Regions from separate parts of the Colwellia sp. KS18-150 genome, predicted to be linked through region 2. Evidence: predicted binding sites of a transcription regulator. Region 2 holds the regulator's gene; the other holds the start of a gene.

Region 1 (6,364 bases), on a different contig from region 2:
TAGTGTTAAACCTAACTACCTATAGAAGAATCAAACCCTTCAGGTTTTAACGCTAACACAGACTGGTTGAGACGATATAAAATATTTTCAGCCGTGTTGCCAATAAATAAGCCTTTAATACCAACCCTAGCAACTGTGCCCATCACAACTAACTCGGCATCAACCGATTTAGCAAAGTTAGGAAGACTTTCTCTAGGATTCCCCTTTATTGATACTGACTCAACAGATACATAGTCCAGTGTTTCTTGGCTAATAGTACCTTGAACGGTTTTCATAAATACTTCAAAGTTTAGGTGGTGTTGCTCTTCAGCATTCTTGAGATACAGATCTACTTCACCTTCATCCTTTTTAAGGTATTGAGCATAGTTTACTGAATTATCATATTGAGTATACCAAGCTGAGACTATTTTAAGTTTACAGCCCCTATTAGCAGCAACAGAAGCTGCAGCAACAACGATATCTAAATTCAATTGCTCGCGAATACACCTTTCTTTATCGGGGTAGTTAGAGTCAACATCAACCGCAGCAACAATGGTTTGAGAGTCTTGTTTCTCTTCAGGGTTGATCAGTAAAACAGGGCAAGGGCATTGGCGTAAAAAGCCCATGTCGTTACTACCAAACAATTTACTTAAGAAGCCTTCATTTTCAGAGGGTTTAATAAGTAAATCAAAACCATTATCTTGAACTTTTTCAATCACATCGATATAAGAGTTGTTGAGTAAAGTGTCTTTTTCAATAACTAATCCGTCAGCGTAATCTTGAATGATCTTATCTCGCTCTAACTCTTTATTTTCAATAAAGGTTTCAATATCATCTTGGCTAAAACCAAGAGTGTCGGGGATTGTCGCATTTGTTAAGGTATACAAAACCGTTAGAGTTGCTTGGTTGTATTTTGCTACTTGTACGGCTTTATCTAGTGATAATTTATTGTCAACTGAGTCACTATAAACATAGAGTATATTATTAAACTTTAACATGCTGTTCTTCCTTATCTTAAGCTTGTAATGTAAAGCAATACCGAAAAAAACTAATATCAAGATTAGCAATTATCACCATAAATACAATAGCCTAAGTAACAAGATTTGTTTATATTTGTTACTTGTTTGCTAATCATATTTATTGTCATTTTCGACAATTTTTACAAACAGAAAGCCAATCAGCTAGATAGTTAAGAAATGATTTTGATCTCGCTCACATCTTATTACCCAAACTGCATTAGCTTCATAATAAGTGATTAATATACTCTAGGATATATGCTGAACATTACTTGTGTGTTACAAGGTTAAATAGCTATTATTTCCTACCATTTTTAATTATTTCACGTGCCATTTCATCGGCAATAAAACCGGTAGGTTTATTAGTGTTTTCAGCTTTAGCAAAAACGTTAAGTAGCGTGTTATATATCTCTTCTACCTTTTTAGTCGCTTTATCAGCACAGTAATCATCTTCAAAAGAAATATTAATAATACCGCCTGCATTTATCACATAGTCTGGAGCATATAAGATTCCCTTTTCGACTAAAGCTTGATCGTGACGAGTCTCGGCAAGTTGGTTGTTAGCACAACCGGCGATAATTTTTGCTTTTAAACGGTTAATCGTATCATCATTAATACTTGCGCCAAGAGCACAAGGGGCATAAATATCAACATCTTGGTCATAGATCTCATCTAAGCCCACAACGGTGGCATTAAGCTCAGTCGCAGCTTTATCAAGTGCACTTTTATTGATGTCAGTAACGATTAAAGTTACTCCAGCTTGATGCAAATGTTCGCATAAACCATAACCCACACTTCCTAAGCCTTGTACAGCCACTTTGAGGCCAGTTAAGTCATCACGGTTAAGCTTGTGCTTAACGCAGGCTTTAATGCCTAAAAATGTACCTAGAGCGGTAAACGGCCCAGGATTACCACTTTTACCTTCGGTACCAGTGACGAACGGGGTTACTGTATTGGCAATAGCGATATCACCCGTAGTAATATTGACATCTTCTGCACTTAAGTATCGTCCATTCAACCCGTTAAGCGCTTCTCCGAATGCTTTAAAAAGCGCCTCAGATTTAATTTTTGTAGCATCGCCAATAATAACTGATTTACCACCACCCATTTTTAACCCGGCCATCGCATTTTTATAGGTCATGCCTTTAGATAAACGCAATGCATCAACAAGTGCTTCTTCATCACTGGCATAGTCCCACAATCTACACCCACCAACAGCAGCGCCTAGTTTAGTATTATGGACGGCGATAATAGCTTTTAATCCTGATGCTTTATCACTACAAAATACCACCTGTTCATGATCATCAAAATCAACTAAATCAAAAAGTGCCATGCGTTATTTCCTCATTAAATACGACTTAAACCAAAAAACAGATCATTATTGTTAAGTTCACAATGAATTAATCCGATTGGTATTGTTCTTCATTATTTGTGCGAACCTTATCACTTCATATTTATGTTAACTAGTTGGGCTATTGTAATTATAGCTGAGCTGACAAGGTGAAAGTGTTCAGATATAGGTACACTGACCACGTGGCATTAATATTTGTTGATTGACTATGATTTTTTACTTCTTGAGGCCGTTCCGTTTCATTATATAAACAGAATGGCATGCTTATGTTATTAGATTGTTTACTGAGTTTTTAGAAGATATATAAATGATACAAAAATGAGATACTAGAGATTTATGCCCATAAAGAGCATGAAGCTATTATCTTATATAATTAATCAGGATATATATAAATAGTATTGAAGGATAATTTTGAATTCACACACCATGAAGGACTGGAATCTATTATCTAATATGGGGAGCGTGTCTATTATTAATCTTGAATGGGTAAATATCAGGATATATATAAATGGTACGGAAGGAGAGACTTGAACTCTCACGCCGCGAGGCACTGGAACCTATTATCTAATATGGGTAGCGTGTCTATTATTCAGCTTGAATGGGTAAATATCAGGATATATAAATGATACGGAAGGAGAGACTTGAACTCTCACGCCGCGAGGCACTGAAACCTATTATCTAATATGGGTAGCGTGTCTATTATTAATCTTGAATGGGTAAATATCAGGATATATATAAATGGTACGGAAGGAGAGACTTGAACTCTCACGCCGCGAGGCACTGGAACCTAAATCCAGCGTGTCTACCAATTCCACCACTTCCGCATTTATATATTTCAAGTTTTGAAGAGACTTGAGCTCTTATTTCATGAGGCATTGAAACTTGCTGTTTCTACAATGCAGAAAGCATGTTAATCAATGCACCATTTATGTATTTTGATATTTTTCTAGTAAGAAAATAAATTTATACAAATAAAATGGCAGGGATAAGAGGATTTGAACCTCTGAATGACGGGATCAAAACCCGCTGCCTTACCGCTTGGCTATATCCCTACAGATTTGTAAATAACATTGCAGATTTTTTCTTATTGGGATAATAAGTAAAAATGGCAGGGATAAGAGGATTTGAACCTCTGAATGACGGGATCAAAACCCGCTGCCTTACCGCTTGGCTATATCCCTGCAATGTATTTACTCATATATAAATGGTACGGAAGGAGAGACTTGAACTCTTACTTCGAAGAGCAAACTCTGGAACCGTACATTCCTAACATAAGCAGCGTGTCTACCTATTTCACCGCCTATATAAATGGTACGGAAGGAGAGACTTGAACTCTCACGCCGCGAGGCACTGGAACCTAAATCCAGCGTGTCTACCAATTCCACCACTTCCGCATTTATATATATCAAGTTTTTAAAGAGTCCTGAACTCTACTTGTTAAGAAAAGAATGGTGGCTACACCGGGATTTGAACCTGGGACCCCATCATTATGAGTGATGTGCTCTAACCAGCTGAGCTATGTAGCCTTTCCTTCTTGCCTCTCAGCAAGTGGCGCGTATTATGCAAATCTGATTGCCTTACGTCAACCGTTTTTTTTGAAAAAACATGACTTTTTATTTGTTTGGCTATTGCCTGTGCAATTTGCCTGTAATCTACACAAAAAAAGCATTCGTAACGAGTAAAGTTATCGAATGCTTTTATAAAGACACTTAAGAAACTATTACTTATCTATCTCTAGCTTCTTCTGCTAGATGTGCAGAATATTTACTTAGGTTATCTATTTCAGCTTTCACTGTTTTTGAAGGAAGCTTACCAATGATAAATTCACCCACTTCTAACGCTTTAGCCTTCGCTGCAAAAATAAGTAAATTGTCACCGTTACATGCAAGGTCACCATATATATTACGAATCTTTATTTTATTTTGCTTTAGAAATGATCTTAAGCGGTTTTTATCATTCGCTTGCACATATTCACAAATTCGTAATGAGAGATTGTTAGCTTGTGCTGTAGGAGCTAACATAGAAGTTGCGAATAACATTCCTGCTACGGTTATTGTTTTTTTCATAATAAACCTTTTCGTTATTGTTTTGACTAATATGAGTCGTTTTACTTGTGTAAGTGTAGTGTACTTTTCGAATTTTGAAATACGTTAAGTAATTATAATTAAACGTTAAAGCGAAAATGAACTACATCTCCATCTTTAACAGGATATTCTTTACCTTCTAAGCGCCATTTTCCTGCTTCTTTTGCGCCTGATTCACCGTTAAACTCGATAAAATCAGCAAAAGCAACAACTTCAGCGCGAATAAATCCTTTTTCAAAGTCCGTATGTATAACGCCTGCAGCTTGTGGTGCTGTCGCATTTTGTTTTACTGTCCATGCTCTAACTTCTTTAACACCTGCCGTAAAGTAGGTTTGTAAACTTAATAAACCATAACCAGAGTTGATAACACGGTTAAGTCCAGGCTCTTCTAAACCCATTTCAGCCATGAATTCGTCTCTATCTTCTTCGTCCATCTCAGATAGTTCGCCTTCAATCTCTGCACATACTGCAACTACAACCGCGCCTTCTTTATCAGCGATAGCTTGAACAACATCTAAATAAGGATTATTTTCAAAACCATCATCATTAACGTTCGCTATGTACATGGTAGGCTTGATAGTTAAAAAGTTTAAGTAAGAAACTGCAGCTACTTCTTCTTTAGTTAACTCTAAAGAGCGAACCATATTGCCATCTTCAACGTGCTTTAATATCTTTTCCAAAACAGGCACTTCAAATTTTGCATCTTTGTCGCCGCCTTTCGCTCTTTTCGCTTGACGTTGAATTGCTCGTTCAGCGGTATCCATATCGGCTAATGCTAATTCGGTATTGATAACATCAATATCTTCAGCAGGGTCAATTTTATTAGCAACATGAATAATGTTGTCATTTTCAAAACAACGAACTACATGACCAATAGCATCTGTTTCACGAATGTTAGCTAAAAACTTATTACCTAAGCCTTCACCTTTAGATGCACCAGCTACTAAGCCCGCAATATCAACAAATTCCATTGTTGTAGCAATGACACGTTCAGGTTTTACTATCTCTGTTAGCTGATCAAGGCGAGGGTCTGGTACAGGTACAACACCAGTATTTGGCTCAATAGTACAAAAAGGAAAGTTAGCTGCTTCAATGCCTGCTTTGGTAAGTGCATTGAAAAGGGTTGATTTACCGACGTTGGGTAGGCCAACGATACCACATTTAAATCCCATGATTGATACCTATTAAATTTGTTGATGTTACTTTGGAATAATTCCATCGTGTGTATGTGTAGCGTTTTAACTGCTCACTTATGATAAGAGGGCAGTGTTATTAAATTGCTTTAAATGCGTGCAGACGTTGTTGTGCTTTTTTTAAATCATCTTGCTGCCAGATCTCAAAACAGCGAGTGGCTTCATCTATAGCTTGTTCAATTAATACTTGTTCGCTTTGGGGAGCTTTACCTAGTACATGACCAGTAACTCTATCTCGGTGACCGGGATGACCGATACCAATTCGTAAGCGATAAAATTCTTTATTATTTGCCATGCGCGCAATAATGTCTTTTAAACCATTATGACCACCATGACCGCCACCTTTTTTAATTTTAACTGCGCCGGGTAACATGTCTAACTCATCGTGAGCAATAAGAATGTTTTCAACCTCGATACGAAAGAAATTAGCCAGAGGAGCAACTGCTTGACCACTGCGATTCATAAAGGTTGTCGGAATTAAAAGGTGAACGAGTTCGCCGCCTATTAAACCCTTACCGTAAAGGCCAGAGTATTTTTTTTCAGGGCGAAGAGAGATGTTATGGCGCTGTGCTAGTTCTTCTACAAACCAAACACCGGCATTGTGACGTGTTCTTGTATATTCGGGGCCAGGATTACCCAGCCCCGCAATCAGTTTAATACTCATGTAAAGTAATAATTATTAAACTGTTATTCTTCAGAAGCTGTTTCTTCTTCAGCAGCTTCTTCGCCATCGTCATCTTT
Region 2 (6,364 bases):
GATTGAGAAAAAAATGACGCCCATGAAGGCTATTATCATTTCTGTTAAATCCCTTCGTTTTAAATTGTTTCCTTTGTTTATTGTCTATTTCATTTTATTCCTGTCACTGATCATGTTATTTTTTCCTTTAGCATTATTGTTAGAGTCAACACTAGCGCCAGTTGGGTTTATCATTTTTCTTTTTGGTATCAATTACTTAGCACCTTTATATTATAATGTAAAAGGTATTTTATACCGTGAAATTTTTGGAATTAGTTTAGCTACTGATAAGAGTGAAGAAGAGCTTAGTCAAACGACTAATTCATCAGTGTCTAAGGTGGACTCAGATTCAGATGATACTTTTTCAGCTTAATATGCATTTAAAGAAAATGAAGGAATACAATGAGTAAAACAACATTTATTAGCAGCATCTTATTAGTGGCTTTAGCGGTATTCATACTAGCCCCTTTTACTTTTTTAAAGCCTGTAGCTATTCCAAAGCCTGAAAAAGAGCAAATAAGCAGTAAAGTTGAAGCGGATAAAGAAATTGTTAAGCAAGTTATAGAGAAACCTTTACACTCAGTTGACTTGCCTGACTTTGCTGCAATAAAAGATGTAAAGAGTAAAAAGAAGCAATTCTTTGACTTCATTCGTCCTTCAATAGAAAAAGAAAATACTAAGTTAGTAACGCAGCGAGCACGGTTAGAATTTTGGCTAGAGAAAATATCTTTAGGCTTATCGCTATCAGAGAGTGAGTTAAAAACGTTAGCTAGTTTAGTGAAGAAGTATCGTGTTAATGAGAAATCGTCGGTTCTGCAGCAGGTTAATGACTTACTTGTTCGCATCGACGTTGTACCTACGCCGCTAGTATTAGTACAAGCGGCTAATGAGTCGGCATGGGGCACATCAAGATTTTCTCGAATAGGACTCAATTTCTTTGGTATTTGGTGTTATCGCCAAGGTTGCGGGATGGTACCTGGTGGCAGAAATACTGGGGCCAAACATGAAGTAGCTGCGTTTCAAAGTGTAGATGAAGCGGTAGCGAGATATTTCTATAATATCAATTCACATAATGCTTACCGTGTCTTTAGAAGTATACGCTTTGAACTACGCTCTAATCATCAGCCATTAAACCCTGAGCTATTAGCTACAGGGCTACTTGCCTATTCAGAGCGAGGCGCAGATTATGTTACTGATCTTACGCACATGCTAAGACAAAATCAGCAATACTTTCAAGACTCTAATCTAAGTAAAGATGTTATTGCTGGAGAGTAAATAACTACTTAACCTGAATAACATTAAGCTCATTGCTATGTGAGCTTATATTGTCAGCTTGGGGATATTCAGGAGTATCAAATGCGGTATCACCGCCATCAATTATACCTGAATCACTATCAATAGTTTTAAAATCAAATAACTGGCTATCACATAAATGTGATGGGACAACATTTCGCATAGCTGTAAACATTGACTCTATTCTACCAGGGTGCTGTTCATGCCAGTCTTGTAACATGCGCTTAATGTTTTGACGTTGTAAATTAGGTTGTGAGCCACAAAGGTTACAAGGAATGATAGGAAACTGTTTTAATTCGGCATATTGAATTAATTCGGCTTCTTTACAAAAAGCAAGCGGTCTGATCACGACATGCTCACCATTATCGGAAACTAATTTAGCAGGCATAGCCTTCATCTTTCCACCATAAAACATGTTTAACATCAGTGTTTCAATCATGTCGTCTCGATGGTGCCCAAGTGCTATTTTTGTAGCGCCTAAGTTTTTTGCTGTTTTATAAAGAACAGCGCGTCTTAGCCTTGAGCACAAGCTACAGGTGGTTTTTCCTTCAGGAATTTTATCTTTTACAATCGCATAAGTATCTTCTTCAATAATATGATACTCGATACCTAAACCATCAAGGTACTGCGGTAGTACATGCTCTGGAAAACCGGGCTGTTTTTGATCTAAATTTACTGCGATTATCTCAAAGTTAATTGGCGCAGACTCTTTAAGTAACATTAAAATACTTAAGAGCGCATAACTGTCTTTGCCTCCTGATAAACAAACCATGACTTTATCGCCTTCCTCAATCATATTGTATTCAGCAATAGCTTGGCCGACATGACGTCTGATGCGTTTTTCAAGTTTTGGTAATTGAGTCTGTTGTATCGCAGTTAAGGGCTTTGAGGTGTTCATAAAAGGCAGCTTTAGTTAAAACGGTTTAATTTCGCCGCGCATTATAGGTTTTTTAGCGCTTTAAAGCTATAAGGCAGAGGTAACAAACTAGGGTCTGTTGAACTTTAAGTTTATCACTCTGTTTCGCTTGAAAAAGAGTGACGATTTTTCAGTAGAGCCTAATGGTTTATGGCTTACTTTAACCTAACTCCGTTAAAAACCGTCAAAGCACAATGATTACATTGCACTCTTCTCGCCTTGTTATCTTAAAAATTAGCTAATAACTATTTCAATATGTTGATTTACTGTAATGGTGATACATAGCCATCGGGTTTTAGAGCGAGAACGTCACAATTAAGTTGGTCAATTACATGCTCTGCTGTATTTCCTATTAGAGCGGCTGAAATACCTGTTCTACCGACAGTACCAAGAATGACCAACTCTGCATCCACTTTTTCTGCGACTTGCTCTATAACTGTCTCAGGTAAGCCTTCTTCAACATGAGTATTAAGAACACTAATATCAAATTTATTAGCATGAGTGATCATCGCTTGTTGATGATGCTTTAACATGGTGTCATTGTATTCTGTGGAATTAAACTCAGGTATTTCAATGGCGATATTTACCGGGGTACCTGGAAATGAATTTACTAAATGAACATTGCCTTGAACAATTGAAGCTAACTGTTTGGCTTCCTCAGTAATTTTAATATTAAGTGAGCGGTGTTCAGATTCATCACTACCAACATTTAGTGCTGCAATTATATTACCATTTTCAGGCCAAGCGTGATCTTTAACTAATAACACTGGGCAAGGGCATTTTCGTAAAATATGCCAATCTGTTGGGGTAAAAATCACAGACTTTAATTTGTCATGTAAGTGTGTTCCTTTGATGACAATATCATAATCATGTTCTATGACTTGCTCTACGATAGCTTCGAAAGGGCGGTTATGCCAAACCACTTGACAATTTATGTCCATATCACCTTTTAAACTATTAACAATATTTTCTAGCCATGATTTTTTATCTTTGATTACTGACTGACACATAACGTCACGTTCTTCGCTTGATAAAATAGTGGTCATTTCATAAGAAAAATCAAAAATAGTTAAAAAAGCACAAACTTCTACATTGGTATCAGTTTTGGCTTTAATACTAGCGGCTAATTCTATTGCTCTTTTTAGTGCTTTTTGATCTTCCGTTGTCGGATCGATAACGGCGAGGATTTTTTGATATGTTTGCATGATTAATCTCACTTTTATAAATTAACAATATAACCATTAAAAGAACATAGTTAATTTATAGCAAATGTATGAAATTAATGCTTGTTTTAAATCAATTTATTTGGAAGTTTACGGGTCACGATAAATGATTTTATCGCGACAATAACCCTTAAACTTTGTAGCGGATTAAGACTCAGCGCAATCAATTAATGCATCAATATCTAAAATAGAAATTAATTTACCATCAACATTGATTAAGCCATTTTTATGAAAACGATTTAACAACCGACTGATTGTTTCAACCGTTAAACCAATATAGTTACCTATATCGCTTCGAGTCATTGTTAGTCTAAATTCACTGGCGGATAAACCACGGTCATGATAACGATCGCTTAATGTAACCAAAAATGTTGCTACACGTTGCTCGGCATTTTTTCGGTTTAACAGGGTGAGCATTTCTTGATCAGTGCGAATTTCATTACTCATTAAGCGTAAAACTTGCTTCTTAAGTTTTGGCATAGTGTTAGACAGTTTGTCTAAATTATTATAAGGAATTTCACACACCATTGATGTCTCAAGTGCTTGAGCAAAACTTTTATGCTCAGCATCAGCTATTGCGTCAAATCCTAATAAGTCCCCCGCTAGATGAAAGCCAGTGATTTGCTCTTCACCTTGCTCGTTAACAGTATAGGTTTTAAATGTTCCTGAGCGAATAGCATATAGTGCGTGCATATCTTGGCCATCGGTAAATATTTTATCGCCTTTGTGGATAGGGCGTTTACGATCAATAATATTGTCGAGAGTATTAAGCTCTTGATCGTTTAGCGTAAAAGGCAAACAAAGCTCACTAATACTACAGTTTTGACATTTGATATGTTGTGCGCTTGGGCAACTATTGTTCGACATACATTACTCGATTATTTACATAGCTTCTTAGGACAAATCTATGGTATTAGAACACCTGTCTAGATGCAAGAAGTAAACTATAAATACCAAAGGTAATTAATATTAATGCCATTGTTTTTCGTAACTTAGCATTGGCTAATAAATGCTTAACACTACCGAAACTAAAAGAGAGTGTTAATAGCGCTGGCAAGGTTCCTAAGCCGAAAAAAAACATAATGCTTGCCCCTGTTACCAAACTACCGCTCGCTAATGCCCAAGTTAGGGTTGAATAAACTAGGCCACAAGGTAGCCAGCCCCAGATAGCGCCTAAAGAGAATGCTTTACTCGGAGTACTGACAGGAATAACATTTTTAGCCAAAGGAGAAATGTACTTCCATAATCCCTTTCCTAAAGCTTCAATGCGATTTATCCACATTAACCATTGCCCTAAATATAACCCTAATAAAATAAGAAAAATGGCTGAAATGATACGTAAGCTTGCCAGTGGCATACCGATATTTTTTGCAGCAATTGAGCCAGTAAAGCCAACGATAGCGCCAATAATACTGTATGAAGCAATACGGCCAATATTATAAGCAAAAATTAAGCTTAATTTGTTTACTTGATTATGAGTCTGCTCTTGGCCATTAACAGGGATCTGTTGATTATTAGCATGCTTAGGCTGAGGAAGTGCAGATGTTAACATGGTAGTTATACCACCACACATGGCAATACAATGACCAGAGCCAAGTAAACCTATGATAAATGCCGAGAGAATATCAATATTCATTTATTGTCTTGTTCAGGAGCTTGAGTAGTTTTTATTTCTTTTGCATCAACTTCTGATTGAGTGTTCTGATTAACTTCGATAGATTCTTGGTTTTCATTTTCATCGAAAAGAATGCTCATGCCTTGCTTTTCGAGATCATCAAATTGCTCTGTTTTTACTGCCCAAAAGAACAAATAGATACCAAGGACAGTAAGTAATACAGCGATAGGGATTAATATGTATATTATGCTCATCTTTTACTCTTTTGTTGAGTGACTACTTTTTTAGTAAACGTAGTGAGTTGGTGATCACTAAAATCGAGCTTGCAGACATTCCTATAACCGCCATGTAAGGGGTTATAAATCCAGCAACGGCTAATGGTAATACAATGGCATTATAACCAAAAGCCCATAAGTAATTTTGAAACACGATACGACGTGTTTTTATTGCTACCTTATTTAAGGTGCTAATACTGGAAAGTTTATCATTTAATAAAATGACATCGGCACCGCTTTTGGCAATATCAGTACCGCATCCCATTGCCATGGAAACATGTGCCGCACCAAACACAGGGGAGTCATTAACACCGTCACCTACCATAGCAACTTTTACTGGTTCATGCGCTTGCATTTCCAACAGCTTATTCATTTTATCACTGGCTGAAAGGTCGCCATAACATTGAGTTATTGTTAACTGCTTTGCAATTTTATTACAAGCAATTTGGCTATCACCTGAAAGCATCAGAGTTTGATTATTGATATTTAATGATTTGATTAGTGATGATGCATCATTTCTCACTTGATCTACTAAGAAAAAAGCAGCGATAAGCACACCCTCACAAAGTAAAACACAACTTGCAGATTGGATGTCTTCATCAAACTCATCTAATTGCCAGCTTGGTTTACCTATACTGTACTCTTGATTATTAATAACGCCACTCACCCCTTTGCCTGATTCAACTCTTACTTGGCTTGTTTGCAGTGAGTAATCACGGTAAGGACTAAAAGGCTTAGCTAAAGGATGTTCAGAGTGAGATTCTAATGCGGCAGCAATCGCTAATACTTCCTGCTTGTTGAATCTATTTTCATTGGCAATGCTTACCTGTTCAATGACAAACTCACCAGTGGTTAATGTACCGGTTTTATCAAAAGCGAAACAATTAATCTGTGGCATAGTTTCCATAACATGTGCTGATTTTATCATGATACCATCACGGTTTAAGCGTGTAGTCGCACAAGTTAATGCGGTAGGAGTAGCTAAAGAAAGGGCACAAGGACAAGTAGCAACGAGCACAGATAAAGTGATCCAAAAAGCTTCTTCAGGTAAATGTTGTTGCCA

Evidence for each region. Region 2 encodes FNR, which switches genes on or off when oxygen is low (the NO sensors DNR and NnrR bind a similar motif). Its sites were predicted from a motif close to TTGATCTAGATCAA; they were not measured.
Region 1: a site for FNR is predicted at 1,182-1,195, ahead of AC27IF_RS07490 (universal stress protein). Genes of this name have one in related genera too.

The regions. Positions count from the first base shown of each region.
Region 1 is NZ_BAAJMC010000004.1:15,591-21,954, forward strand. It holds gene AC27IF_RS07490 (universal stress protein) at 12-977, opposite strand; gene AC27IF_RS07495 (Leu/Phe/Val dehydrogenase) at 1,294-2,328, opposite strand; tRNA gene AC27IF_RS07500 (tRNA-Leu) at 3,086-3,170, opposite strand; tRNA gene AC27IF_RS07505 (tRNA-Gln) at 3,324-3,398, opposite strand; tRNA gene AC27IF_RS07510 (tRNA-Gln) at 3,453-3,527, opposite strand; tRNA gene AC27IF_RS07515 (tRNA-Leu) at 3,656-3,740, opposite strand; tRNA gene AC27IF_RS07520 (tRNA-Met) at 3,796-3,872, opposite strand; gene AC27IF_RS07525 (DUF3718 domain-containing protein) at 4,071-4,412, opposite strand; gene ychF (redox-regulated ATPase YchF) at 4,511-5,602, opposite strand; gene pth (aminoacyl-tRNA hydrolase) at 5,703-6,287, opposite strand; gene AC27IF_RS07540 (50S ribosomal protein L25/general stress protein Ctc) at 6,311-6,364, opposite strand, start outside.
Region 2 is NZ_BAAJMC010000019.1:7,438-13,801, forward strand. It holds gene AC27IF_RS16590 (YciC family protein) at 1-352, shown strand, start outside; gene AC27IF_RS16595 (glucosaminidase domain-containing protein) at 382-1,254, shown strand; gene ttcA (tRNA 2-thiocytidine(32) synthetase TtcA) at 1,259-2,170, opposite strand; gene uspE (universal stress protein UspE) at 2,452-3,393, opposite strand; gene fnr (fumarate/nitrate reduction transcriptional regulator Fnr) at 3,559-4,278, opposite strand; gene AC27IF_RS16615 (sulfite exporter TauE/SafE family protein) at 4,325-5,047, opposite strand; gene ccoS (cbb3-type cytochrome oxidase assembly protein CcoS) at 5,044-5,280, opposite strand; gene AC27IF_RS16625 (heavy metal translocating P-type ATPase) at 5,303-6,364, opposite strand, start outside.